Regions from separate parts of the Streptomyces sp. NPDC043952 genome, predicted to be linked through region 3. Evidence: riboswitches for the same ligand, from Rfam matches in the RefSeq annotation. Region 3 holds a riboswitch; each other region holds the start of a gene.
What was found. Region 3 has a riboswitch for cobalamin ahead of AC069R_RS25745 (prenyltransferase/squalene oxidase repeat-containing protein). Riboswitches for the same ligand answer to the same signal wherever they lie in the genome.
Positions count from the first base shown of each region.

Region 1: it holds a riboswitch for cobalamin, as region 3 does, so the genes downstream of both, AC069R_RS22190 (cobalamin biosynthesis protein) here and AC069R_RS25745 (prenyltransferase/squalene oxidase repeat-containing protein) in region 3, are expected to answer to the same signal.
Region 2: it holds a riboswitch for cobalamin, as region 3 does, so the genes downstream of both, AC069R_RS26860 (ribonucleoside-diphosphate reductase subunit alpha) here and AC069R_RS25745 (prenyltransferase/squalene oxidase repeat-containing protein) in region 3, are expected to answer to the same signal.
Region 4: it holds a riboswitch for cobalamin, as region 3 does, so the genes downstream of both, nicT (Nickel transporter NicT) here and AC069R_RS25745 (prenyltransferase/squalene oxidase repeat-containing protein) in region 3, are expected to answer to the same signal.

Region 1 is NZ_JBWKES010000019.1:90,581-97,609, reverse strand. It holds gene AC069R_RS22215 (alpha/beta hydrolase) at 1-371, opposite strand, end outside; gene AC069R_RS22210 (class II aldolase/adducin family protein) at 525-1,205, opposite strand; gene AC069R_RS22205 (lysozyme) at 1,401-2,156, shown strand; gene AC069R_RS22200 (inorganic phosphate transporter) at 2,311-3,573, shown strand; gene AC069R_RS22195 (hypothetical protein) at 3,605-3,832, shown strand; cobalamin riboswitch at 4,038-4,180, shown strand; gene AC069R_RS22190 (cobalamin biosynthesis protein) at 4,280-5,233, shown strand; gene AC069R_RS22185 (cobyric acid synthase) at 5,230-6,738, shown strand; gene cobN (cobaltochelatase subunit CobN) at 6,735-7,029, shown strand, end outside.
Region 2 is NZ_JBWKES010000030.1:61,716-68,744, forward strand. It holds gene AC069R_RS26845 (GlxA family transcriptional regulator) at 1-742, opposite strand, end outside; gene AC069R_RS26850 (hypothetical protein) at 835-1,077, shown strand; gene AC069R_RS26855 (ribonucleotide-diphosphate reductase subunit beta) at 990-2,003, opposite strand; gene AC069R_RS26860 (ribonucleoside-diphosphate reductase subunit alpha) at 2,003-4,360, opposite strand; cobalamin riboswitch at 4,485-4,619, opposite strand; gene AC069R_RS26865 (GNAT family N-acetyltransferase) at 4,663-5,169, opposite strand; gene mctP (monocarboxylate uptake permease MctP) at 5,237-6,865, opposite strand; gene AC069R_RS26875 (DUF3311 domain-containing protein) at 6,862-7,029, opposite strand, start outside.
Region 3 is NZ_JBWKES010000027.1:76,215-83,243, reverse strand. It holds gene AC069R_RS25755 (DUF4430 domain-containing protein) at 1-293, shown strand, start outside; gene AC069R_RS25750 (cobalamin-binding protein) at 304-1,227, opposite strand; gene AC069R_RS25745 (prenyltransferase/squalene oxidase repeat-containing protein) at 1,268-2,680, opposite strand; cobalamin riboswitch at 2,783-2,916, opposite strand; gene AC069R_RS25740 (prenyltransferase/squalene oxidase repeat-containing protein) at 3,271-5,979, shown strand; gene AC069R_RS25735 (hypothetical protein) at 5,976-6,881, shown strand; gene AC069R_RS25730 (energy-coupling factor transporter transmembrane component T) at 6,902-7,029, shown strand, end outside.
Region 4 is NZ_JBWKES010000020.1:38,020-45,048, forward strand. It holds gene nicT (Nickel transporter NicT) at 204-1,295, opposite strand; cobalamin riboswitch at 1,324-1,526, opposite strand; partial or broken gene AC069R_RS22645 (hypothetical protein) at 1,667-2,219, shown strand; gene AC069R_RS22650 (FAD-dependent oxidoreductase) at 2,577-3,812, opposite strand; gene AC069R_RS22655 (TetR/AcrR family transcriptional regulator) at 3,949-4,524, shown strand; gene AC069R_RS22660 (DUF8189 domain-containing protein) at 4,762-5,184, shown strand; gene AC069R_RS22665 (PP2C family protein-serine/threonine phosphatase) at 5,299-5,832, shown strand; gene AC069R_RS22670 (PP2C family protein-serine/threonine phosphatase) at 5,852-7,029, opposite strand, start outside.

The DNA.
Region 1 (7,029 bases), on a different contig from region 3:
TTGCCGACGTACAGGTTGGGGGTGAGCCACACCTGGTCGCCGGGTGCGAGGGTGCCGTGCGTCACGCCGTCCAGGCGGCGTACGACGGTGTCGGCGGTGTGCGCCGCCGCCCGCAGGACGGGCCCCACGACTGCGTGCGAACCGTCGCCCGCGAGGCCGTAGGTGCCGGGGCGCAGCGAGGCCAGGTCGCGGGTGAGCGTGATCTGGCCGGCCGCGGTGCCGTGCACGGTGAGCCGCGGTTCGGTGGGCAGCGGCCGGCTGCCGGACACCTTCAGCGCGACATCGCTGGCGAGCCGCCCGGCGGCCACGGATGCCAGGCCGGCGGCCACGACGGCGGTGACCGCGGCGGCGGTCGCTTTGAGGGGGCGCACGGCACCAGTGTCACGGGGGGTGCGGTGCCCGGCCAGTGGAGAGGCGGGGTGGAGTGATGGGGGGAGATACCGGGATGAAAGGTGCAGGGCCGAGGTCAGGTCGCGGAGCGGAGAGCTGAGCGGGGCGCCGCTCGGGGAGCTGTGGGACACGGGTCACCTCCGTTGGCCGTATCCCTTCAGGCGTTCCCCGACTTCGGCGAGTTGTGCCTCCGTCAGCAGAGACGGGGTCAGCCCCGGCACCGAGGAGGCGGTCAGCCAGAGCCGGCACATCCACTCCAGCTGGGCGGTGCGGTCGTACGCCTGGTCGAGGGTGGCGCCGTAGGTGAGGGTGCCGTGGTTCTGGAGGAGGCAGCCGGAGCGGCCGTCGAGGGCCTGGAGCATGTGCGCGGCCAACGCGTCGGTGCCGTAGGCGGCGTACGGCGCCACGCGTACGGGTCCGCCGAGGGCGGCGGCCATGTAGTGGACCAGCGGCAGCTCGGGCACCAGCATGGAGACCGCGGTGGCGTGCACGGCGTGGGTGTGGACGACCGCCTGTGCGCCGGTGGTGCGGTAGACCGCGAGGTGCATGGGCAGCTCACTGGTCGGCACCAGCGTGCCGAGCACCTGACGGCCGGTGAGGTCCACGCCGGTGATGTCGTCCGGGGTGAGCCGGTCGTAGGGCACACCCGAGGGGGTGACCAGTACCACGTCCCCGACGCGCGCGGAGACATTCCCGGAGGTGCCGACGACCAGCCCGTCGGCGACGCTCCGCCGCGCCGTCGCCACCAGCTCCGCCCACCGCCGGGCCGCTTCCCCGCCCGCTTCTCCGCCCGTCTCCCGCAGCTTGGAGGTCATGTCCGCGATCCTGCCAGCCGCTTGTACACCAGGTGGCCGGTCGCCGCATTTCCGCCCGCGGTTTCGCACCCCCAAAAGGGTGTATATCAGGCCAAACGCTAAAAATCTCCCCAGATTCAACGATCAGCGGCCCTTGAATGAGCCCTCCTGCCCGCCGGGCGATCCGGTCGTCCGTCATTTCCGGGGAGTTGGCACATGGCCCGTGACCGCATCCACCTCCGCCGCCGCGCCGGTGCCCTCGCGGCGACCGCGGCGGCACTCGCCCTGACCTGCGCCACCGCCGCCGCGGCCGGTCCCTCGGACCGGATCGCGAGCCTGCCGAAGGGGCACGACGTGTCGTCCCACCAGCGGAACGTGGACTGGCCGGCCGCCCGGTCCGGCGGGGCGCGCTTCGTCTACGTCAAGGCGACCGAGTCCACGGGCTACCGCAACCCCTATTTCGACCAGCAGTACGACGGTGCGCGCGACGCCGGGCTGATCCGCGGCGCCTACCACTTCGCGCTGCCCGACAGGTCCTCCGGCGCCCGGCAGGCCAGGTACTTCGTGGCGCACGGCGGCGACTGGCGGCCGGACGGCTGGACGCTGCCGCCCGCGCTGGACATCGAGTACAACCCGTACAGCGCGAAGCACCCCTGCTACAGGCTGGGCTGGAAGCGCATGAAGTCCTGGATCTGGTCGTTCAGCGACGAGGTGGTCCGCGAGACCGGCCGCCGTCCCGTGATCTACACCACGGCCCACTGGTGGAAGCAGTGCACCGGCGACAGCCACGCCTTCGCCTCCCGCCACCCCCTGTGGGTCGCCAGCCACGGCTCCTCGGGACCGGGCAGGCTGCCGGGCGGCTGGCAGTCCTGGACCTTCTGGCAGTACGCCACCGCGGGCCGGCTGCCGGGTGACCAGAATCTCTTCAACGGCAGTTCCAGCGGGCTGCGGACCTTCGCCGCGGGCTGGTAGCCCAAGGGGCGCATGGGCACGTCCGGTTCGGAGCGGGGAAGCGGAGCCGCACACCCCCGTTGCGGACACCCCCGTGCCCGCCCCAGTTCATCTTCCGTTCACCCAGGTTGCCTACGTTCATCCGGACAACGACCTCGAACGATTGCCTGGGTAAATGGAAAGCTTCTCGCTGATCCTCGCGATTGTGGTGGTTACCGCACTCGCGTTTGATTTCACGAACGGTTTCCACGACACCGCGAACGCGATGGCCACCACCATCTCCACAGGCGCGATGAAGCCGAAGCTCGCGGTAGCCATGTCCGCCACCCTCAACCTGGTGGGCGCCTTCCTCTCCGTGGAGGTCGCCAACACGATCTCCAAGGGTCTCGTCGACGAGAGCGGCATCCGTCCCGAAGTCATCTTCGCCGCCCTGGTCGGCGCGATCCTCTGGAACCTGCTGACCTGGCTGGTGGGCCTGCCCTCCAGTTCCTCGCACGCGCTGATGGGCGGTCTGATCGGCGCGGCCGTCGCCTCCGCCGGATTCGGCGCCGTGCACGGCGGCGTGCTGGTCACCAAGGTGCTGCTGCCCGCGGTCGCCGCGCCGGTCGTGGCCGGTGTCGCCGCGCTGGTGGCGACCCGGTTCTCCTACGCCGCCGGCGACAAGACCGGGGGCGAGGCCACCCGCAAGGGCTTCCGCGCCGGCCAGGTCGCCTCGGCCGCGCTGGTCTCCCTCGCGCACGGCACCAACGACGCGCAGAAGACGATGGGCGTCATCACCCTCGCGCTGATCGCGGGCGGTGCCATCGCCCCCGGCTCCAACCCTCCCACCTGGGTGATCCTTTCCGCGGGCCTGGCCATCGCGCTCGGCACCTACATCGGCGGCTGGCGCATCATCCGCACGATGGGCACGGGCCTGACCGATCTGGAGCCCCGTCAGGGCTTCGCCGCGCAGACCAGCGCCGCGACCGCCATCCTGGCCTCCTCCCACCTCGGCTTCTCCCTCTCCACCACCCACGTCGTCTCCGGCGCGGTGATGGGTGCGGGCCTCGGCCGCAAGGGCGGTGTGGTCCGCTGGTCCACCGCGACCCGGATGACCGTCGCCTGGGTGCTCACCCTGCCGGCCGCCGCGCTGGTCGGCGCGGGCGCCGAGGCCGTCACCGAACTCGGTGACGGGGGCACCGCCGCGGTCGCCGTCTTCCTGGTCGCCGCGAGCGCCTGGATCTACAAGCTGTCCCGGCGCGAGGTCATCGACCACACCAACGTGGTCGCCGAGCCGGCCGCGGAGCCGTCCGGCGTGGTGACCACCGCCATCGCCGCGGTGACCCCGCCGCCCGCCGGCTCGATCGCCGACGACCTGACGGCCACCATCCCCGCCCCCGCGCCGGTCCCGGCCGCCGAGCAGACGGCCTCCGCCGTCCCGCCGGCCGCCACCGTCTGACCCCCAGCCCGTTCACCAAGGAAGCAACCCCATGAAGATCGACTGGGCGGCCATCGGCTCCGTCTTCGGCGTCAGCCTCGCCTTCACGGTGGGCCTGGTGGTCCTGTTCACCCTCGGCATCAACGGCCTGGCCCGGCGCGAGAAGGCCGCGGCCGAGGGCGGCTCCGCCACGCTCGCCGTCACCGGCGCCTACGTCTGCTTCGCGGCCTGCGCGGCGGCGGTGGCGTACGGCATCCTCCTGATCGTCTCCAAGTCCTGAGCCGTCAGGGCCCCGCAGCGCCCTGACACCGAAAGCGTCCTGGCACCGAAAGGGCCCTGACCTCGAAGGTGTCACGGCCCGCACCACCCCGGCAGTCCCCCAGGCTCCCCTCCGCCACCCGCGGCAGGGGAGCCTTCGGCATGCCCGGCCACCCCGCGCGGTGTGGGGATCTGCACACTCCCGCAGGTCAACGGCAAGTTGACGGCCGTTCCGGGCGCATGGTGGACTGCCCACGCCATCTACGGCAGCAGGAGAGGAAGCCGGTGCGAATCCGGCGCGGTCCCGCCACTGTCACCGGGGAAGAACCCCCGGAGAGCCAGGAACTCTCGCCGCCGGATCACGTCGAACCAGGGCGCGGACACCCTGAGTGAGGACACATCGCCATGCTCGGCTGCCGAACGACCAGTACCAGGACCACTGTCGCGGTGCCCACGGCCGGCTGAGCCGATGGCCGCCGATCGCAGTTACGCGTACGGCGCCGCCGCCGGACTCCTCGGCGACCTCCTCCTCGGCGATCCCCGCCGCGGGCATCCGGTCGCCGCGTTCGGGCGTGCGGCCGCCGCCGTGGAAGGCGCGTTGTGGCACGACCACCGCGGCTGGGGCGCCCTGCACACCACCGTGTGCGCCGGTGGCGCCGTCGCGCTCGGAGCGCTGGCCGCACGCGTCGCCCGCCCCTCCCCCACCGCCGCCGTCGCCCTGACCGCCGCGGCCGCCTGGTCCGTCGTCGGCGGCACCTCCCTCGCCCGCGAGGCGCGGGCGATCGGCCGCGCCCTCGCGGCCGGGGACGTCGAGGCGGCCCGCGCCCGGCTGCCGCACCTGTGCGGCCGGGACCCGCAGGCGCTGGACGCCGACGGGATCGCGCGGGCCGTGGTCGAGTCGGTCGCCGAGAACACCTCCGACGCGGTCGTGGGCGCCCTGGTGTGGGGCGCGGCCGCCGGGGTGCCGGGGCTGCTCGGCTTCCGGGCCGTCAACACCCTGGACGCGATGTCGGGTCACAAGTCCCCCAGGTACCGCCGCTTCGGCTGGGCGTCCGCGCGCCTGGACGACGTGGCCGGCTGGCCGGGGGCCCGGCTGACCGCCGTACTCGCCGCCGCGGCCGGACCCGATCCGCGCGGCGCCGTACGGGCCTGGCGCGCGGACGCCCGCCGGCATCCGAGCCCCAACGCCGGTCCCGTGGAGGCCGCTTTCGCGGGCGCCCTCGGTGTGCGCCTGGGCGGCACCCTCTCCTACGGCGGCCGGACCGAGCACCGTCCCGTGCTCAACGGCGTCACGGGGCGGGCCGTCCGGGTCCCCGACATCGAGCGCGCGGTACGGCTCTCCCGCCGCGTCGGCCTGCTCGCGCTCGGCACCACACTCGCCGCGCGCCACCTCGTCAACGGGCTGAAGGGACGCGGGAAGTGAACGGTGGTCTCCTCGTCGCCGGCACCACCTCCGACGCAGGCAAGAGCGTCGTGACGGCCGGGATCTGCCGGTGGCTGGTGCGCCAGGGCGTGAAGGTCGCGCCGTTCAAGGCGCAGAACATGTCCCTGAACTCCTTCGTCACCCGCGAGGGCGCCGAGATCGGGCGCGCCCAGGCCATGCAGGCCCAGGCCTGCCGGATCGAACCGACCGCGCTGATGAACCCGGTGCTGCTCAAGCCGGGCGGCGAACAGAGCAGCCAGGTGGTGCTGCTGGGCAGGCCGGTGGGCGAGCTGAGCGCGCGCGGCTACCACGGCGGGCGCCAACAGCGGCTGCTGGGAACGGTTTTGGACTGCCTGGCCGAGCTGCGCGGGCAGTACGACGCGGTGATCTGCGAGGGCGCGGGCAGCCCGGCCGAGATCAATCTGCGCCGCACCGACATCGTCAACATGGGCATCGCGCGCGGCGCCCGGCTGCCCGTGCTCGTCGTCGGCGACATCGACCGCGGCGGCGTCTTCGCCTCCTTCTTCGGCACCCTCGCCCTGCTCTCGCCCGAGGACCAGGAACTGGTCGCCGGGTTCCTGGTGAACAAGTTCCGCGGCGATGTCTCGCTGCTGGAACCGGGCCTGGACATGCTCAAGGGCCTCACCGGGCGCCCGGCGTACGGCGTGCTGCCCTTCCAGCACGGTCTCGGCATCGACGAGGAGGACGGCCTGCGCGTCTCGCTGCGGGGCGCGGTGCGCGAGTCGGCCACAGCTCCCCCGCTCGGCGCGGACGTGCTGCGCGTCGCCGTCTGCGCGATCCCGCTGATGTCCAACTTCACGGACGTGGACGCGCTGGCCGCCGAACCCGGCGTCGTGGTGCGCTTCGTGGACCGCCCGGAGGAGCTGGCCGACGCCGATCTGGCCGTCGTCCCCGGCACCCGCGGCACGGTCCGGGCGCTGCGGTGGCTGCGCGAGCGCGGCCTCGCCGGCGCGCTCGCCCGCAGGGCCGCCGAACACCGGCCCGTGCTCGGCATCTGCGGCGGCTTCCAGATCCTCGGCGAGCACATCGAGGACGAGGTCGAGTCGCGGGCCGGGGCGGTCACCGGACTCGGACTGCTGCCCGTGCGGGTGCGCTTCGCCCGCGAGAAGACCCTCGCCCGCCCCCGTGGGCAGGCCCTCGGCGAACCGGTCGAGGGCTACGAGATCCACCACGGCGTCGCCCGGATCGACGGCGGCGAAGCCTTCCTGGACGGCTGCCGGGTGGGCACCACCTGGGGCACCCACTGGCACGGCGCACTGGAGTCGGACGGCTTCCGCCGGGCCTTCCTGCGCGAGGTGGCCGCCGCCGCGGGCCGCCGCTTCGTGCCCGCGCCGGACACCTCCTTCGCCGCGCTGCGTGAGAAGCAGCTCGACCGGCTCGGCGACCTGATCGAACAGCACGCGGACACGGACGCGCTGTGGCGGCTCATCGAGTCCGGCGCGCCGCAAGGACTGCCCTTCATCCCACCGGGAGCGCCCGCATGAGCACAGTGTTGTTGTTGTCCACCGCCGACACCGATCTGCTGGCGGCGCGGGCGTGTGGCGCCGGCTATCTGATCGGCAACCCCACCCGCGTCGACGTCGCCGGGGAGCTGCCGCGGCTGCTGGCCGGCGCCGACCTCGCCGTCGTACGCCTCCTCGGCGGCAAGCGCGCCTGGGAGGACGGGCTGGCCGCGCTGAAGGCGTCCGGTGTCCCGGCGGTGCTGCTGGGCGGCGAGACGGTGCCGGACGCGGAGCTGATGGCCGAGTCGACCGTGCCCGCCGGGGTGGTGGCGG
Region 2 (7,029 bases), on a different contig from region 3:
GGCGGGCGAAGGTGCGCGGCGCCATATGGGCGCGGGCGGCGAGCTGTTCGACGGTCACCTCCAGATCGAGGTGCTCCTCCATCCACACCAGGACCTCGCCGACGGTGTCGCAGGGCGCCTTGGGCAGCGGCCGCTCGATGTACTGGGCCTGGCCGCCGTCCCGGTGCGGGGGCACCACCATCCGGCGGGCGATCTTGTTGGCGACCTCGGGCCCCTGCTCCTTGCGCACCAGATGCAGACAGGCGTCGATGCCGGCCGCGGTGCCGGCGGAGGTGATCACCGGGTCCTCGTCCACATAGAGCACGTCCGGCTCGACGGCGAGCCGGGGATAGCGCCGGGCCAGCTGCTCGGCATGGTGCCAGTGCACCGCGCACCGGCGCCCGTCCAGCAGTCCCGCGGCGGCCAGCACGAACACCCCGGAGCAGACGCTGAGCACCCGGCTGCCCCGCCCGACGGCCCGCCGCAGCGCCGCCAGCAGCTCGGGCGGGTACTCCCGGTCCACATAGCTCTCACCGGCCGGTACGGCGATCAGATCGGCCTCTTCCAGCCGTTCCAGGCCGTGCGGTGTGGACACGGTGAACCCGCAGTGGGTGCCGAGGTCGGGCCCCTCGGCCGAGACCACGGCGAAGTCGTACACCGGCAGTCCCTCGTCGCTGCGGTCGATGCCGAACACCTCGCAGACGACGCCCAGCTCGAAGGGATGCACTCCGTTCAGCAGCACGGCGGCCACGTTTTTGAGCATGCTCCCAGTGTGCCGCAGGGCTGGCAGTAATTCGAGGGTGCACGGCAGTCCTGCCACTCCCGGTCAGCAGTGTCCGGCAGGACAGTAGTGGCATGACCGGAAACCAGATCCAAGGCCTGATCGGCATGACCGCGACCCTCGGGATCCTCGTCCTCCTGGTCCTTCCCTCGGTGCTCGGCATCCTGCGCGAGCGGCGCATCGACCGGCAGATCAGGAAGGCCCAGGAGGCCCGTGAGGAGAAGGAGGCTCAGAAGTCCTCGTCCAGGTCGACGGTGCCCTCCACCGCCACCTGGTACGCCGACGGGCGGCGCTCGAAGAAGTTGGTCAGCTCCTGAACCCCCTGGAGCTCCATGAAGGAGAAGGGGTTCTCCGAGCCGTAGACCGGCGCGAAGCCCAGCCGGGTCAGGCGCTGGTCGGCCACGCACTCCAGGTACTGCCGCATGGAGTCCGTGTTCATGCCCGGAAGGCCGTCACCGCACAGGTCGCGCGCGAACTGAAGCTCGGCCTCGACGGCCTCCCGCAGCATGTCGGTGACCTCCTGCCGGAGCTGCTCGTCGAACAGCTCCGGCTCCTCCTTGCGCACGGTGTCGACCACGTCGAAGGCGAAGGACATGTGCATCGTCTCGTCGCGGAACACCCAGTTGGTGCCGGTGGCCAGGCCGTGCAGCAGACCCCGGCTGCGGAACCAGTAGACGTACGCGAAGGCGCCGTAGAAGAACAGGCCCTCGATGCACGCGGCGAAGCAGATCAGGTTCAGCAGGAAGCGCCGGCGGTCCGACCGCGTCTCCAGCCGGTCGATCGTGTCCACCGAGTCGATCCACTTGAAGCAGAACTCGGCCTTCTCGCGGATCGAGGGGATGTTCTCGACCGCCGCGAACGCCGCCGCGCGGTCCTCCGGGTCGGGCAGGTAGGTGTCCAGCAGCGTCAGATAGAACTGGACGTGCACCGCCTCCTCGAACAGCTGACGGCTCAGATACAGCCGCGCCTCGGGGGAGTTGATGTGCTTGTACAGCGTCAGCACCAGGTTGTTGGCGACGATCGAGTCACCCGTCGCGAAGAACGCGACCAGGCGGCCGATCAGGTGCTGCTCGGCCGGGCTGAGCTTCGCGAGGTCGGCGACGTCCGAGTGGAGGTCCACCTCCTCCACGGTCCAGGTGTTCTTGATGGCGTCCCGGTAGCGCTCGTAGAAGTCCGGGTAGCGCATGGGGCGGAGAGTCAGCTCGAAGCCGGGATCGAGGAGGTTCTGGTTTCGGTTGGACATCACTGGCAGGCCTCGCAGGACTCGGGGTTTTCCAGGGAGCAGGCGACGGCGTCGGGGTCGGCGGCCTGCTGGACGGGGATGGTCTTCTGCGCCTGGGCGGCACGGGCGATCCGGGTCGCCGGGCGCGAGCGCAGGTAGTACGTCGTCTTCAGCCCGGACTTCCAGGCATACGCGTACATCGAGGAGAGCTTGCCGATCGTCGGCGTCTCCATGAACAGGTTCAGGGACTGCGCCTGGTCGAGGAACGGGGTGCGCGCCGCCGCCATGTCGATCAGACCGCGCTGCGGGATCTCCCACGCCGTGCGGTACAGCGCCCGCACCTCCTCGGGGATCCACGCGAAGCCCTGCACCGAGCCGTTGGACTCGCGCAGCGCCTCGCGGGTGCGCGCGTCCCAGACGCCCAGCTCCTTCAGGTCCTGCACCAGGTACGAGTTGACCTGGAGGAACTCACCGGACAGCGTCTCGCGCTTGAACAGGTTGGACACCTGCGGCTCGATGCACTCGTAGACGCCCGCGATGGAGGCGATGGTGGCCGTCGGCGCGATGGCCAGCAGCAGCGAGTTGCGCAGGCCCACCCGCGCGATCCGGGTCCGCAGCGCCGCCCAGCGCTCGGGCCACGTCTCCTGGACGCCGTAGTGGTCGGGGTGCAGCACACCGCGCGCGGTACGGGTCTGCTCCCAGGCCGGCAGCGGGCCGCTGCGCTCGGCGAGGTCGGCGGAGGCCTCGTACGCGGCGAGCATGATCCGCTCGGCGATCCGGGTGGACAGCGCCTTCGCCTCGGGCGAGTCGAAGGGCAGCCGCAGCTTGAAGAAGACGTCCTGGAGGCCCATCGCGCCGAGGCCCACCGGGCGCCACCTGGCGTTGGAGCGGCCCGCCTGCTCGGTCGGGTAGAAGTTGATGTCCACCACGCGGTCGAGGAAGGTGACGGCCGTGCGGACGGTCTCGTCGAGCCGCTCCCAGTCGATGTCCCCGTCGGCCACGAACGCGCCGAGGTTGACGGAGCCCAGGTTGCAGACCGCCGTCTCGCCGTCGCTGGTGACCTCCAGGATCTCCGTGCAGAGGTTGGAGGAGTGGATGACCTGGCCCGGCTCGGCGGTCTGGTTGGCGGTGCGGTTGGCGGCGTCCTTGAACGTCATCCAGCCCTGGCCGGTCTGCGCGAGGGTGCGCATCATGCGGCCGTACAGCTCACGGGCCGGCATGGTCTTCTTCGCCAGGCCCTTGCGCTCCGCCGCGCGGTAGGCGGCGTCGAACTCCGCGCCGTACAGGTCCACCAGCTCGGGCACGTCCGCCGGGGAGAACAGCGACCACTGCTCGTCGGCGTTGACCCGGCGCATGAACTCGTCCGGCACCCAGTGCGCCAGGTTCAGGTTGTGCGTACGGCGGGCGTCCTCACCGGTGTTGTCCCGCAGCTCCAGGAACTCCTCGATGTCGGAGTGCCAGGTCTCCAGGTACACCGCCGCCGCGCCCTTGCGCCGGCCGCCCTGGTTCACCGCGGCCACCGAGGCGTCCAGGGTCTTCAGGAACGGCACGATGCCGTTGGAGTGCCCGTTGGTGCCGCGGATCAGCGAACCGCGGGCGCGGATACGGGAGTACGACAGACCGATGCCGCCCGCGTGCTTGGAGAGCCGGGCGACCTGGTGGTAGCGGTCGTAGATGGAGTCCAGCTCGTCCAGCGGGGAGTCGAGGAGGTAGCAGGACGACATCTGGGGGTGCCGGGTGCCGGAGTTGAACAGCGTGGGGGAGGAGGGCAGGTAGTCGAGCCGGCTCATCAGCCGGTAGAGCGCGGCCACTTCGTCCACGGAGCGTGCCGAGTCGTCCTCGGCGAGGCCGGCGGCGACGCGGAGCATGAAGTGCTGGGGGGTCTCGATGACCTGGCGGGTGATCGGGTGGCGCAGCAGGTAGCGGCTGTGCAGGGTGCGCAGGCCGAAGTAGCCGAAGCGGTCGTCGGCGGCCCGGTCGACGAGCTGGTCCAGCCGGGCGGCGTGCAGGCGCACGAACTCGGCGGTCCGGTCGGCGATGAGCCCCTCGCGGTGCCCGACGGCGACCGACTCGGTGAACGACGTCACGCCCTGCGAGGCGGCCTCGGCGCGGATGGCGAGGGTCAGCAGCCGGGCGGCGAGCCGCGAGTACGCGGGGTCCTCGGAGATCAGGCCGGCCGCGGCCTCGGTCGCGAGTTCGCGCAGCTCCGCCTCGTCGGCGTGGGCCGAGCGGCCGCGCAGCGCGGCGGCCGCGACCCGGCCGGGATCGGCGTCGGGGAGGTCCCCGGTCAGCTCGGTCAGGGTCCGCAGCAGTGCGGCACCGGGACCGTCGTTCTCCAGGCCCTGGGCTGAAGCCGGTTCGGCTGGCGCGATGGTCACGTGGGGCTCTCCCTCGCTCGGCACGGGGCCTGGCGGAGGGCAGGGGGCAGCCACGAGCGCACACGGCGTCGCGTCCACCGGCCCACTCCACGAGGCCCGGACGTCTCAGAGCACCCGGACCGGTGGGCCGGGTGCGCTGCCGGCAGGTCCTCGGACTGACTCCTGTGCGCGGATGCGCACAAGTACACCGTTGCGGGACAGTTCCGGATTCGCACCGGATTCCCCTGCGACGACAGCGACCATGAGCATACATCTAGTGCCGGGTCGTCGTGCCACCCCCAGATGTTGTGTCGTCGCCGATCTCAGAGCGTCAACTGGTAGGTGAGCAGAGTGAGGTCCGTCAGCTCCGGGAGGGGCTGCCAGTCCCGCTCGGGCGTGCGTATGAAGCCCAGCCGCTCGTAGATGCGGTGGGCGCCGCGCATGGTCGGCTGCGTGGAGAGCACGATCGCGCGGCAGCCCCCGACGGCGCGCGCCCGCTCGGCGCAGGCCCGCACCAGCGCCTCGCCGGCCCCCCGGCCGCGGGCCGCCTTGTCCACCGCCAGCATGCGGATCTCGGCCTCGCCGGGGCGGGCGATGTCGGCCATGGGGCCGGGGGACGGCACGAAGGTGACCCCGCCGAGGAGGGCGTCGCCCCGGACGGCCACGAGGACGGTGGCCGCGGCCGCTCTCTTGGCCACGTTCCTGAGCTCGTGGAGGTAAGGGTCGTCGGCGCCGAAGTCCAGGAGGCCGTCGTCCAGATAGGCGTCGGCGGTGATCGCCCCGAGGGCGTCGTACTCGGTCGGGTCGGCGGTACGGATCAGGATGTCCATGCCGGTGAGTGTGGACGACAACGGGCCACCGGGACACATGATTTCCGGTGGCCCGCCGCGGGGTGCTCTAGTGCGCGCTGCCCGCCGTCGCCGGCGGCAGTTCCACCTGGACGCCCGGATCGCCCGCGTCCGCCGTGTAGTCCTCGGGACGGGTCTCGTCGACGCCCTCGGGGGCCTTCACGGCCTTCAGGACGACGGTCAGCACCACCGTGACGAGGACGTTGAGCACGAACGCCGTCATGCCGATGTAGCCGATCTGGCCGATGCCCGGAATGTCGTCGGCGGAGCCGCCGAAGTGCTTCTGGGTCGGCGAGGCGACACCGTACGCGGCGAGGGTGCCGTAGACCATGCCGACCGCCCAGCCCGCGAGCAGCGCCCAGCGGTGGAACCAGCGGGTGAACAGGCCGCCGACCAGGGCCGGGAAGGTCTGCAGGATCCAGATGCCGCCGAGCAGCTGGAAGTTGATGGCGACCGTCTTGTCCATGCCGAGCACGAAGACCAGCGCGCCGACCTTCACCAGCAGCGACACGAACTTGGAGACCTGCGCCTCCTGCTTCGGCGTGGCGTCCGGCTTGATGAAGTCCTTGTAGATGTTGCGGGTGAACAGGTTCGCCGCCGCGATCGACATGATCGCCGCCGGCACCAGCGCGCCGATGCCGATCGCCGCGAACGCCACGCCGGTGAACCAGTCCGGGAACATGTCCTCGAACAGCTGCGGGATCGCCAGCTGCCCGTTGGTGACCTTCACCCCGGCCGCGATCGCCATGAAGCCCAGCAGCGCCAGCAGGCCGAGCATCAGGGAGTACAGCGGCAGGATCGTGGTGTTGCGGCGGATCACGTTGCGGCTCTTGGAGGAGAGCGTCGCGGTGATCGAGTGCGGGTACATGAACAGCGCGAGCGCGGAACCGAGCGCCAGCGTGGCGTACGTCCACTGCCCGGCGGGCGGCGGCGCGAGCGCCCCGCGCGGCTTGCCGGTGGCCGGGTTGACCTGGCTGAACGCGTGGGCCGCCTTGGCGAAGACGTCGTCGAATCCGCCCAGTTTGATCGGGATGTAGATGATCGCCACACCGATCACGATGTAGATCAGCGCGTCCTTGACGAACGCGATCAGCGCGGGCGCCCGCAGCCCCGAGGAGTACGTGTACGCCGCGAGCACCGCGAACGCGATCAGCAGCGGCAGGTCCCTCACGAACGCGTTGGTGTCGTCGCCGCCGCCGACGCCCATCACGTCCAGCACCGCCTGGATGCCGACGAGCTGGAGCGCGATGTACGGCATCGTCGCCAGGATGCCGGTCACCGCCACCGCGAGCGACAGCCCCTTCGAGCCGAACCGGCCGCGCACGAAGTCGGAGGTGGTGACGTACCCGTGGCGGTGCGAGACCGACCACAGCCGCGGCAGGAAGGTGAAGATCAGCGGGTACACCAGGATCGTGTACGGCACCGCGAAGAAGCCGGACGCGCCCGCCGCGTAGACCGCCGCCGGTACGGCCACGAAGGTGTACGCCGTGTACAGGTCGCCGCCGAGCAGGAACCAGGTGATCCAGGTGCCGAACGACCGTCCGCCGAGGCCCCATTCGTCCAGCGTGTGCTCGTTCTCGGCGCGGCGCCAGCGCGCGGCGAGGAAGCCCAGGACCGTGACGGCCAGGAAGAAGAAGATGAAGACGCCGAGCGCGACGCCGTTGACTCCGGTCTTCACTTCGCGGCACCCCCCTGCGCGGCACGGCGGGAGCGCTGGTCGTGCTGCCAGAGCTTGTACGCGAGCATGGTGAGGGCGGTGGAGATCAGCACCCAGGCCATCTGGTACCAGTAGAAGAACGGGACCCCGATGAACGCCGGGTCCGTCTTCGCGTACGAGCCGAC
Region 3 (7,029 bases):
CGATCACGGGTGGCACGCACAGATGCGACGGCACCAACGGCGGCGCCAACCCCTCCGCCGTACCGACCCCGACGGCGGCTCTCGACGATGCCGCGCGTAAGCGGCACTTCGCCTGGGACGGCACCTGGTACGCGTCGTTCGACGACTACTCGGTCGACACCATCAAAAAGGTGAGCGGTGGCGGCAGCGCCTACTGGAACATCTCGGTCAACGGCACGTCCACCCCGGTGGGCGGCTGCCAGTTCAAGCTGAACGCCGGGGACAAGGTGGCGTTCACCTGGACGGCGTTCTGACCCCTGCCCGTCAGCACCGGCCGGGGTGCGGACGTGCCTCGGCCGGTGTGACCGGCTCTCCGGTCCGTACGTCGTGCAGGACATGGGCGAGTACCTCGGCCCCGCGCACCACCCGTGGTCCTGGGCGGTTGAAGTAGGCGGGGCCGTCCAGGACCCACACACGGCCGGACCGAACGGCAGGCAGGTCCGACCAGCCCGGCAGATTCGTGAGCAACTCCGCTTCCCGCAAAGTACGTTCCGGGGGAAAGCCGCACGGCAGGACCAGGATCACATCCGGCTGTGCGGCGCGCGCCGCCTCCCAGGTCATGGGCTTGGTGTGCTCGCCGGGCACGGCGAGGAGAGGTTCGCCTCCGGCGGCCGTGATCTGCTCGGGCACCCAGTGCCCGGCGGGCCACAATGGGTCGAGCCACTCGATCGCCACCACCCGGGGCTGGGCGCGTCCCGCGACCGCCCCGCGGACCCGGTCCAGACGGCCCAGCAGGGCCGCGCGCTTCCGCTCCGCGCACTCCCGCACGCCGAGCAGCTCACCCACGGTGACCAGGCAGTCCAGCACGTCGTCGAGGGTGCGGGGCTCCAGGCTGAGGACCCGGGTGTCGGCGTCCAGCAGCCGCACCGCCCGGCTGACCTTCTCGTACGACACGGCGCACACATCACACAGGTCCTGCGTGAGGATCACGTCGGGGCGCAGAGCCGCGAGCGCCTCTGTGCCGAGCGTGTACAGCGACGAGCCCGAGTGCGCCGAGCCGCCGACGGCGTCTGAGATCTCCCTGCTGGTGAGCGCGTCCTGATCCAGGTCTGCTCCGGTCACCACGGGTACCGATGCCACCTCGCGCGGTGGCCAGTCGCACTCGTGGGTGCGGCCGACCAGCTGGTCCGCAAGTCCGAGCTCGGCGACGATGTCGGTCGCGGCGGGCAGCAGGGAGACGATGCGCATACCCCGACTCTAGGTCCCGCCGCGCCCGACAGGGCTGCCGTCAGGCGCCCCAGCGCACCGCGATCGTGTCACCGACGCCGACAACCGTGCTTCGCGTGGCGGAGGTGAACGCGGAGCCGTCGATGCTGACCTTCCACGTGTTGGATCCGCTGTTGGCCTTGCCGTTGACGGCGGTGATGGTGCCGGTGCCGGAGGACGGGGTGACGCTCGTGACGCAGCCGGACGGCGTGGCGGCGCTCGTGGCCGCGTCGAGGACGGCGCCCAGCGTGGTGGTCGAGCCGGTCGGCGTGAGCGCGACGGAGCACACCTTCAGGTTGCCCGCGCCGTCGTCCACGGTGAGCCCCAGCTTCGTGGCCGTACCGGAGGTGAGGGAGGACTGGCTCACCCACTGGGGCGCACCCGGCGTCGTGGGAACCGGCGGGGCGGCCGTGAAGCCGCCGCCGGCCACGGACCGCAGCCCGTCGATCGACGAGTACGCCGTCGGTGAGGTGTCGGAGGGCAGGTACTTGAATCCGCCACCCGGGTTGAACTGCTGGGCGATCAGGAAGTCCACCGGCGTCTTGCCCATGGAGGTGCGGAAGTCGCCGGTCTGCGGGTCGATGCCGCAGGCGTTCAGACCGGACACAGCCCATCCGTTGGAGTCGGTGTTGACGCCGAACATGGCGTTGAAGGCACCGCTGTTCGGCACCAGCTTGCTCCTCAGGAACGCCTTGGCCTGCACGATGTCCGTGTCGGTGTTCGGTACGCCCGACACACACAGGGCGGCCATCGCCGCCCCGGTCATGTCGATGTCGCTCGCTGCGGAGAGCTGACTGGGGTTGCCTTCGGCCTTGCTGTAGTTCCAGCCGCCGTCGTTGTGCTGGTTGGCCCGGAGGCGGGTCACGACGGCGTCACGCAGTGCCTGCGGAATGCGGGCCTGTCCCGACTGCGTCTTGGCGCCGTTCAGGGCGAGAGCGGCGAACACGGTGCCGTTGAAGTTCGACGAAGGGCCGAAGTAGCCGGGCTCGGAGGTCTGCCAGTAGCCGTAGATGTCGGCGATCAGGTTGCGGGAGGCGGACACGCGGGAGGGGTCGATGCCGGCGGCGTAGGCGTTCAGCGTGGCGCGCTCGTAGTCGGTGACCACGGGGGAGGCGGACGGCCAGCCGGCGGTCGAGAGCAGGTTGCGGTAGACGGTTCTCGCGTTCTTGCTCGTGTCGCCGCCGGGCGTCACGTCCACAGCGGCGGTCCCGGCCGAGGCGAGCGCGCTGAACGCCCACTCGTTGGACAGTCCGGAGCCGGCGTACGAACCGTCCGCCGCCTGGAGCGACTTGAGGTAGGCGACGCCGTTCGTCTTCGACGTGGCGATCTGCGCCGGCGTGGAGGTCGCCGCCGCGGGCAGTGTGGTGAGCGCGAACGCGCCGAGTGCGGCGGCAGCGGTGAGGGCGGGGCGACGGTAGGACAGCGAACGGGGCATGGCCTGCTCCTTGGATGGAGGACGCCGGCCGGACCCGGTGCCGGGCCGACGGTGGCCTGCGGAGCAGCGGGTGTGGCCGCCGTCCGGAACGCGTGGACCGGCTTCCAACAGTGCTTCACCGCTTGGGCATTCGGGCTCGGGTCGGCCCCTGCCGTCCCACACCGCTGCGCGTCAGCCCCGGACTCCCACCGGGTTCCCCCACTCGGCAGTCCGGGACGGTACCCGACCCGCATTCAGGCCGCCACCGCTCACCCGGGCCGGTCCAGGGGCGGTCTTGACGGTTTCTGTGACGTGTGCTCAAATCCCGCTGATACGCAAGGAGTTCCAGGGAAAGCCGGTCGAAGTCCGGCGCTGACCCGCAACCGTAGGCCCGGTACCGCCGGGCGAGCCGGAATGCCTGGAGCGTGTTCATCAGCAACAGACGCCGTCGTGGACTACGGCGTGGTGCGACCAGCCTCCGGCTGCCGGGGACCTCCCGTCCGACGGAGGCCCTCTGCCACGTCCGCGTCCGCTCCGGCAGGCGCGAGGGGGCCGTGGTGGGAACGGGGAAGCGAAGAATCGGGACCGCGGACGCGGGCCCACGACGGGTGGTGTCGCTCGCGTCGGCCCTGTTCGTCCTGCTGGCCGCCTGCGTGACCTTCCTCACGACGACACCCGCCGCAGCGGACGGCGTCGGTGACTGCACCGCGACCAAGGGCGCCGTGGTAGCCGTCGACTTCGGGCCGTTCGGCGGCAAGGTCGAGCGCGGCTGCGACACCACGCCCACCACCGGCTACGACCTGCTGCACGACGCCGGATTCACCACCACCGGCACCCAGCACGACGGCCCCGCCTTCATCTGCCGCATCGGCTACGGCGCCTTCAACTCCGGTACGCAGTACCCGACCCCGGACAAGGAAGCCTGCGTCCTGACCCCGCAGGCCACGGCGTACTGGTCGTACTGGACCGCGTCACCCGGCCAGGACGAATGGACCTACAGTCAGTACGGCGCCATGGACCGCAAACTCAAGGACGGCGACGTCGACGCCTGGGTCTACGGCGGCACGGACGTCGGGGGCACGACGGGCGAGCCCACCTTCACCCCCGACGACGTACGCGCCGGCGAAACCCACACACCCGACCCGGGCGGCACACCCACCGGCGCCCCTGGCAAGGTCGACCTGAAAGCCGCCGCAACCTGGCTCAAGGGCCGCCTGATCGACGGCGAACGCATCGTCGACGACGGCGCCACCACACCGAACTACTCGCTGACCGCCGACACCGCCTACGCGCTCGCCGCAGTGGACGGCAAGAGCGCCGCGCTCGACAAGGTCACCGAATTCCTCGCCGTCCACGTCGGTGACTTCGGCTACCCGAGCGGCGCCGACCAGGCGCCGGACGCCACCGCCGTTGCCCGCCTCGCGCTCCTCGCCGAGGTCACCGAACGCGATCCGCGTGCCTTCGGCGGGCGAGACCTCATCGACGTCCTCACGAAGAACGTGTGCGCGGCGGGCCCCGAATCCGGTGACGCGACCCCGGGCTGCACCGCCAAGGGAGACTTCCGGTCCGCGTCGTACACCGAGGGCCAGGCCCTGTCCGTACTGGCCCTGCTGCGCGCCGGAGTGACGCCCCCGGACACGACCGTCGACCGCCTCACGCAGCTCCAGTGCAAGGACGGCGGTATCACCAGCATCCTCATCCGCCCCGGCGAGTACTGCGACGGGGACCCCGCCACCACCGGCCTCGTCGTCCTGGTGCTGCACAAGGCCGGCGGTCACGACGCCGCAGTGACCAGTGCCCGCACCTACCTGACCAAGGCACAGCGAGCGGACGGTGCCTTCCCCGGCTACACGGGCTCCACCACCGGCAGCGTCACCGCGACCGCGTACGCCGCACAGGCCCTCCGCGCCCTCGGTGACACCCGGCGCGCGGACGCGGCCACCGGCTGGCTGTCCCGGCACCAGCTCAAGGACGGCGGCTTCGGCTTCGAGGAGAGCGACACCGACCCGGCCGTCTACGCCACTCCGCCGGCCGTCCTCGCCGGTGCGGGCACAAACCTGGTCACCCTCACGACGAAGAAGCCCGTGCCTCCGTCCACGCCGCCGACCAAGCCCACCGGCTCACCGAGCGCCCCCGCTCCGGGCACGGGACCGGATCTGAAGAAGGGCGTCGCCTACCTCACCAAGGCGGCCAACCTCAAGCAGGGCCAGTACTACACCGCCGGTGGCGGCTCGGCCCGGGCGGACTTCGGACTCACCATCGACGGCGCCTACGCTCTCGCCGCCACCGGCCTGAACAACGCCAAGCTGCGCGGCATCGTCGACTTCCTCGACCATCGCGGCAAGGACGGCGAGGGCCGCACGGTCGACGACTGGACCGGCATCGGCACGCCGTACGCGGCGGGCGGCTCCATCGGCAAGACCGCGCTGCTCGCCGAGGCCGTCCACCGCGACCCCCGCCACTTCGCGGGGCACGACCTCATCGCCGCGCTCGCGAAGGCCGTCTGCACCAAGCCGAGCACGGCCCCCGACCGTTCCTGCGCCGCCAAGGGCGCCTACCGGTACGCACCTTCCGTCTTCGCCCAGTCCCTGGCCGTGATGGCGCAGCTGCGAGCGGGTGAGAAGGCGGCGGCCAAGCAGTCGATCGCCTACCTGGAGAGCCTCCAGCAGCCCAGCGGCGCCTGGCCGAGCCTGATCCCGTCCACGCAGGACTCCGACGTGGACTCCACCGCCATCGCCGCCATGACGCTCGACCTGGCGGGCGGCACCAAGGCCGACAAGGCCGTCGACAAGGCGCTGGCCTGGATCGCGTCCGAGCAGCTGAGCGACGGCGGCTTCCCGGGCGCCGCGGGCGACTCGGTGAACTCCGCCGCCCTCGCCGTGCAGGCGCTGTCCCTGGACGCCGGCAAGTACGCGGCGAAGATCACCAAGGCGCGTAAGTTCCTCGCCTCCCAGCAGAACGCCGACGGTGGCTTCAACGTCGCGAAGGGAGGTCAGCGCGGCTCCGACCTGCGCGCGTCCACCCAGGCCGTCGGCGGCGCCACCGGCATCTCCTTCGGCAAGCTGGAGCGCAGCCTGACCGGCACGGCCCCGCAGCCCACGCCGAGCCCCAGCAGCAGTGCTCCGGACATCGTGACCACGGGTCAGTCCGGCGGCGGCGACGGCGGGGCGACCACGGACGGAGGTGGCGGGGGCGGAGTCCTCGCTTCCACCGGTGCCCAGGCCGGCGCCCTCGCCGCGATCGCCGTCGTGCTGGTGCTCGCCGGCTGGCGCACGGTGATCGTCGCCCGCCGTCGCACGCCCACAGGGAGCGGACGATGAAAGGCGCCCGTCTCCTGCGCATGCTCGCCGCGCTCGGCCTGACGAGCGCGGCGGTCGCGGCGACCGGCACCCCGGCCTCCGCCGACCCGCAGCCCATGGGCCGCTGCACCACCACCTCCGGCGTCGTCCTCGCCGTCGACTTCAGTCACTGGGGCGGCCCGATCCTGCGTTCCTGCGGCACGACACCGACGACAGGCTACGAGCTGCTCAACCAGGGCGGCTGGAGGACCACCGGCACCGGTCACGACGGCCCGGCGTTCATCTGCCGCATCGGCTACAGCGGCTACAAGAGCGGCAGGCAGTACCCGACGCCCACCCAGGACGACTGCGTGCTCACCCCGCCGGCCTCCGCCTACTGGTCGTACTGGCACGCCGACCCGGGAGCCCGGGACTGGAGCTACAGCCAGCTGGGCGCGATGCTGTACAAGCCCAGACCCGGCAGCGTCGACCTGTGGATCTTCGGCGGCACCAACATCCAGGGCACCGAAGGCCGCCCGAAGATCACCCCGGACCAGCTGCGCGCTCACAACACCAAGCCACAGGGCGACGCGGGAAAGCCCCAGTCCACCCACAAGGCGCCGTCGCTGCCGCCGGACGTGGACACCGGCCCGGCTCCCGAGCGGCAGCCGAAGGCACCTTCCCCGGTGCCGTCACACAAATCGAAGAAGCCGAAGCCCAGCAAGTCCCCGAGCCCGACACCGTCGCCCACGGCCACCCCCACCAGCCCGTCGCCCACCGCGTCGAGCACCGGCGCGGGCACCCGGGTGATCGACGCCGAGCCCGCCGCCGATGCCAAGCACGACTCCGGCTCGCTCGTACCCGTCGCCACCGGCGCCGGCCTCGTGGTCCTGATCGGCGGCGCCGCCGGGTACGTGGCGTACCGGCGTCGACGTACCGAGTGACGCCGGTGGCCCGTACGACCATGGAGGCGTCGCCGGTCGCCGCGGTGCCCGACGGCGGCGGCCGGCGCCTCCCCCGCACGCTGCATCCCGTGGCCTGGTGGGTGTGGGCCCTCGCCCTGGCCACCGCCGTCAGCCGTACCGACAACCC
Region 4 (7,029 bases), on a different contig from region 3:
TGGTGACCCGCAATGGCTCCGTGCGGGTCACCCTGCCGGCGGACGCCCCGCTGTACGCGACGGACGCGCGCACCGTCAACGGCCGCTCCGCCGTGGGCGTTCCGGCCGCGCGCTCCGCCGACCACCGGTACCGGCTGACGCTGCGCACCCGTCAACGGCGACACCGAGGCCCACCGCGGCCGAGGCTCCCGCTCCGCCGGGTGTCAGCCACCGTCGCCGAGCCGGCCCGCCCACCTCTGCTCCACTCTGGCCAGCCGCCAGTACGCCAGCGCCGCCGCCCAGACGACCACGAACAGGCCGACGATGACGTACCCCACGTTGTCCAGGTCGAGCCCGGCGATCCAGCCGGTCACCGCGTCGCTCAGATCGAGCTTCTCGTGCAGCACCCCGACCAGTTCGATGGTGCCGATCAGGAAGGCGACCGCGATGGACAGGCCGGTGATGGTGAGGTTGTAGAACACCTTGCGCACCGGGTTGGAGAACGCCCACTGGTAGGCGAAGTTCATGAAGGTGCCGTCGAGCGTGTCGAACAGGCTCATCCCCGCCGCGAACAGCAGCGGCAGGCACAGGATCGCGTACCACGGAAGCCCGGCCGCGGCACCGCTGCCCGCCATCACCATCAGGGTGACCTCGGTCGCCGTGTCGAAGCCGACACCGAACAGGAAGCCCAGCGGGAACATCTGGCCGGGCCGGGTGATCGACTTGGTGGCGCGGCCCAGGAACCGGTTCATGAACCCCCGCGAGTCCAGGTGCTGTTCGAGGGCGGCCTCGTCGTACGTGCCCGCTCGCATCGCCCGGAAGACCCGCAGGATGCCCGCGAGCGCCACGAGGTTGAGCGCCGCGATGAGGTAGAGGAAGGTCCCGGAGACGGTGGTGCCGACGACGCCGAGGGTCTGGTGGGTACGGGAGTTGTCGTCGAGCAGGGTGCCGGCGAGCTGTGTGCCGCCCGCGACCAGGGCCGCCATGACGACCACCACGCTGGAGTGGCCGAGCGCGAACCAGAAGCCGACCGATACCGGCCGCTTGCCGTCGGCCATCAGCTTGCGGGTGGTGTTGTCGATCGCGGCGATGTGGTCGGCGTCGAAGGCGTGCCGCATGCCCAGCGTGTACGCGGTCACGCCGAGGCCGATCCCGAACGCCTTGGATCCGACCTCGTAGTGGCCCGGTACGACCAGCAGGAACAGGATGCCGAACGCGACGGCATGCAGGGCGGCGATCACCATCAGCAGTCCGGCGGTACGGACGGTGTCCTCGCGCCGCCAACGAAAACGGGTCGACTCTGTGGGCAGGGTCATACGGTCACGCTCCAGCACCTCGTGGATCTCTTCGTGAAGTGCCGTGGCCGGTCTCCTGGCTTACGGGTGTGCGCGTGTCCGTCCCGGCCTTCCCGTCCGCCGGGCGGCGGACAGTGACCATGCACAACTGGGACGGATACTCCCCGATCACAGTGGCGAGGGCCGCTCCGGCCTGAACCCCGCGAAGGGTTGTCACCGGTCTTCCCGAACACCACGGCCCGCCCACCGTAGGACCGACCACCCATCCCCGCACAACCGCACGGTCGTTCAGGTATCCAAGATCACATTTTTGCGCGGGACCGACACCGCTTTCGGGCACGCCCTGGCGATTCGGCGAAGGCGGAAAAACTTTTACTAACCTTGGGAAAATCATGGCTTGTTTCAGGCTTTCTGACCTCTCGCATGCCGCAATCGACCGACGGGAGACACGAGATGCGACCTCGCACCACGATGGACCACCGGCCCCGGTCGGCCGCCTCGCGCTCCCGGTCCGACTGGGCTCCTGCGGCGGACTGACGCTGGACTACACGCCGGACGGCAACCACTTGAAGGGCGCTGCGGTCATCACGGCTCGGGCCACGCAGAACCTGAGCCGCTTCGACCTCGACCTGTCGGGCCTGCGGGTACGGACCGCCACGGTGCAAGGGGCGAGGGCCCAAGCCGCCCGATCTGGAAACGAGTTGGTGGTGACCGCGAGCGGTCGAGGGCGACGTCGGAGGGCTCGAAGGCTGGATCGAGACCGACGACGGCTCGGCCGCCCTGGGCGAGCCGACCGGCTCCATGACCTGGTTCCCCGGCAATCACCACCCCTCGGACAAGGCCATGTACGACATCCGGGTCACCGTGCCCAGGGGCGCGGACGGCGACTTCTACGACGTGGTGAGCAACGGCGAGCCGATCGCGGAGCGGGACAAGGGCGGGAGGCCTCGAAGATCTCGTCGGTACTCCTGCCGCCCCGCTTCTCCTCCCAGAGCCAATCCGCGTAGACGGCCATCCCCTCGCTGACGGGTGTCCGACCCGCCCGTCTACGGACGCGGTGCCATGGTCCTGCACCAGGTACGCAGGGCCGTCGGCGACGAGGCCCTCTTCCGCATACTCCACACCTGGGCGCGCCAGCACCGGGCAGTTCCTCGCGCTGTGCGAGAGCGAGTCCGGCAAGGAACTGACCGGGATCTTCGACGCGTTGCTGTTCGCCAAGGGCAAGCCCTCTCGGGCGCGAGGAGCCTGACCAGCGAAGCAGCGAGCCCTACGGGAGCCGGCGGGCGGTTGCCGGACGGGCGTTCACGCGCCGGTGTGTTCGCCCGCCCGCTGGGCACGCTCCCGCCGGTAGGACTCCGCGCGGGCGAGGTAGTCCCGGTGTTCCTGCTCCGGGTCCGGGGGCAGGTCCGGCTCGTCGGTGGTGGTGAAGAACTGCACCAGGGCCTCGTTCGAGTTCACGGCGAGGTCTCCGGAGCGGGCGAACATGTCCGACTCGTAGCGGGCGACCGCCTCGTCCAGGGTGGCGGCAGGGTCGGGGCCGACCGCGCGGCTGACGGCGTGCGCGAGTTCCGCGCCGTCCAGCATCGCGAGGTTGGCGCCGTGGCCGCCGAAGGGCGCCATCAGGTGGGCCGCGTCGCCGATCAGGGTGACGCCGGGGACGTGTTCCCAGGTGAGCGGGGCGGGCAAAGCCCAGAAGGCCCGCGGCACGTAGTCGCCGTCGTTGCGGACGATCAGCGCGCGCATGGCCTGCGACCAGTGCCCGAATTCCCGAACGAGATGGGCGCGGATGCTCTCCCGGTCGGTGAGGTCCACGCCCGCCCCGGCGTGCCAGTCCGGTGCCGCGCGGAACGCGATGTAGCCGCGGACCACGCCGTCGCCGTTGCGCTGGAGGATCACCGCGCGGCCGTCGTTGTCGTTGGAGAACATGTGGCCGGCGCCGACGATCCCGGCGACCTCGGGGTGGCGGGAATCGACATCGTCATACCGGGCGTCCAGGAAGCAGACCCCGAGGTGCTGCGGGGTGGCGTCGCTGACCAGGGGGCGGACCTTCGACCACGCCCCGTCGGCGCCGACCACCAGGTCGGCCTCCGTGGTGGTGCCGTCCGCGAACTCCAGGCGGTGCCCGCCGTCGCCGCGCGGGGTCACGCCGACGAGCCGGTGGCCCCAGCGGACGGTGCCGGGCCGCAGGTGGTCGTACATCATGCGGCGCAGCCGGCCGCGGTCGATCTCCGGCGCGGCCGCGTCGCCGGGTTCGGGGGTGAACTCCGCCAGCACCGTGCCGTGGTGGTCGCGGCGGGTGCCGGCCTGCCCCTCCGGCCGGGCCTGTGCCATGAAGGCGTCGAGCAGCCCGGCGTCCTCAAGGGCGATCTGCCCGGAGTCGGCGTGCAGGTCGAGCGTGCCGCCGGTGTCGCGGGAGTCCACGGCGTCGTCGGCGTCGTACACGGTGACCTCGATGCCGTGCCCTTGCAGGACGCGGGCGCAGGTCAGACCGGCGGGCCCGCCGCCGATCACGCAGATCCGGGGGGTGCTGTTCGTCATCGGGACCTCTTCCTCGGGTGGCGCGGGTCGCGAACGCGTCGCGACAGCACCCGTCTGGGTGCAACCGCTAAAAAAGCGTAACAGCTAAACTTTCGAAGCGGGTCCATGAACGCGGTAAAGTGTCGGCGTGACCGAGATGGGGCGCCGAGAGCGCAAGAAGGCAGCCACCCGCCAGGCCCTCGCCGACGCGGCACTGCGCCTGTTCTCCGAGCGGGGCTACGACGAGGTCGGGGTGCGGGAGATCGCCGACGCGGCCGACGTCTCCGTGACGACGCTGTTCAAGCACTTCCCCGACGGCAAGGAGGCGCTGGTCTTCGACCAGGACGTGGACCGGGAGGCGGCCCTGGTCGCGGCGGTCCGCGAGCGTCCCGCCGGGCAGTCCGTACCGGGGGCCCTGCACCAGATGCTGCTGGGCGAAACCTCCCGGCGGGTCCATGCCGACCCCCGGTTCGACGACTTCCTGCGCCTGGTCGACACCACCCCGGCGCTGCGCGAGTACGCCCGCAGGATGTGGCTGCGGCACGAGCACGTCCTGGCCGCGGCGATCGCCGAGGACGCCGGGCTGCCCGCCGACGATCCGGGCTGCCGGGCGCTGGCCCACTTCGCGCTGGAGGCGCCCGTTCTCGTCCGCGGGTCCCGCGACCCCGACGCCGCCCTCGGCCGGATCTTCGACCTGCTCGCCAACGGCTGGACCGGCGAGCGCGCCGGCTGACCCGGCGTCAGCGTCCGTCCGCCGCCGGCCGCGGGGAGGCAACCGGCGGGCGCAGGCGGAATTGGCCGTACGGCAGTTCTGCCGGTGCTTCCGCATGGTCCGGCGGATGCCGTCGTGGTCGACTTCCTCAGGGCGGTGAGGGCGCGGCAGTTCCGACGCCGCCGGCCCGAAGACCGCTCCCCGGCCCCCCTGACCTGGAGGGGGTGAGGGACCTCGACGCACGTGAAGGAACCGGACATGAACAAGATCAAGGCCGCGCTCGTCGCCGCCGCCCTCGCCGTGGGCGGGCTCGGTGTCGCCGCCGCCCCGGCCCAGGCGGCCGGCTGCACGTACATGGGCACGCCTTACGACTGCGGCTACCCCGTGGCGTCCGAGGCGCTCCCGAACGGCACGAGGCAGATCTTCATCATCGGCACCGACCAGGCGGTGTGGACGAACTGGAGCCGGTCCGACGGCAGTTGGCACGGGTGGCAGTCCATGGGCGGCATCGCCGGGAGCGGCGTCTCCATCTGGGGCGTGAGCGACGGCGGCTGGGTGTTCTCCATCGTCGTCACGGGCACCGACGGCAGCCCCTGGCACCGTACGCGTTCCACCGACGGGACCTGGTCGCCCTGGTCCCTCCCCGCCTGCCCCGAACCGGACTACAACACCTCGTGCTGATCCCTTGCCCCAGCGGCCCCGCGCCCGCCGGCGGCGGCCGGGCGGGTGACGCAGACCGGGCGGGCACGGCCTAGGTTGGGGGCAGGTCACCGGCGGCAGCGGGCACGAGAGCAGTTGGCGCTGGCGGTGGGCGACGTCATCGGGCACGGCCTCCAGGCCGCCGCGGTCATGGGCATGCTGCGCAGCGCCCTGTCGGCGGCCGTGCGCGCCCTGGCGCGCCCCGCGCAGGCTCTGGAGGTGCTGGGGCTGTACGCCCGGTCGATCGACGACGCGCTGGGCACCACCGCGGTCAAGGCCACCGGAGACCGGCGGAGCCGGCTGATCACCTACAGCAACGCCGGGCACCCGCCCCCGGTGCTGGTGCAGGGCAACAGTACGACCGAGCTGCTGGACCAGGCGCGCGACCGCAGCATGTGCCCCGCCCGCAGGCCAGCCTCCTACAAGCCGGCCGACACGCTGGTGCTCTACACCGACGGGCTCATCGAGCGCCGTGAGGAGGACATCGACACCGGTCTGAACCGGCTGCGGGATGTCCTCGCCGAGTGCGGCCGCCTCGGGCCCGAGCGGCCGGCCGACACCGTGCTGGCCCGTCTCGGCGTGGCCGGCGGCGGCCGGGACGACGTCGCCCTCGTCGTCGTACGCCTGTAGTCCGGGTGGTGTCCCCTGCTCAGAAGTACCCCTCCTTCGCCGAGAAGCCCCGCTCCCGTGCTCCCGGCAGCGGGCCCGTTCCCGGACACGCCTCCGTCTCCGGGAGGCGGCGGACCGCGTAGACCGTGGTGTCGTCGGCCAGCCGGCGCCCGCTGTGCCGGAGCACGCCGTCGCGGACCCGGCGGACCAGGGGGCCGGGCGCGGCGCAGCCCGGATCGGCGGCGACCGCGGCGGCGACATCGCCGTGCAGGTCGTAGAACTCGCCCTTGCGGTCACGGGCCTCGGTCACCCCGTCGGTGACGAGCAACAGCGTCTCCCCCTGTGCGAGCGGCACCCGGTGGGTCGGCGGCAGCCCGCCGATGAGATCGCCGAGGCCGAGCGGCACCCCGTCTCCCGCGGGCAGTTCGCGTACCCCGTGCGGCCCGACCGCGAGCGGTGCTTCGTGCCCGAAGTTGACGACATCGACCGTTCCGGGTGTGTCCCTGGAGAAGGCGACGAGCACGGCCGTGGCGAACCGGTCGCGGTCCTCCCGGCCGATCGCGGCGGTATGCACCCGGTGCCGCAGCATGCGGATCTCCAGCCGCTCGGCGACCGTCCGGAGGTCGTCCTCGTGGTAGGCGGCCTCGCGGAAGGTACCGAGCAGTGCGGCCGCCGCCTCCACCGCGCCGAGTCCCTTGCCCTGCACATCGCCGACGAGGACACGGGTGCCGTAGGGGCTGGGCTGGATGTCGTAGAAGTCGCCCCCGACCTGCGCCTCGACATCCGCGGCGAGATACACGCCCGCCTGCTCCAGACCGGCCCAGCGTTCGGGCAGCGGGCGCAGTACGGCCCGTACCGAGGTCTCCAGGATGTCCTGCATGCGCAGCAAGCGCCGCTGCTGCCGCACCCGCAGTGCCGCCACCAGGGTGGCCAGCACACCGCCCAGCGCGACCAGCACGAAGTCGGGCAGGCCCGCCTCGTACTGCCGGGGCCAGGCGTTGTCCACGAGGACGTACGTCACGAGGGACACCACGGCGAAACCAGCTGTGGTCCCCACCCCGCAGACCGCGGCGGCCAGGCCGGGCACCAGGACGATCCAGGAGACGATCCGGAACTCGGCGCCGGTGTTGAAGTCCAGCGTCACGGTGCCGATGAGCAGCAGCGATGGCAGCAGCCAGGCGTAGCCGCGCACACCGTTCCACTGCGGGCGGCCCCGCT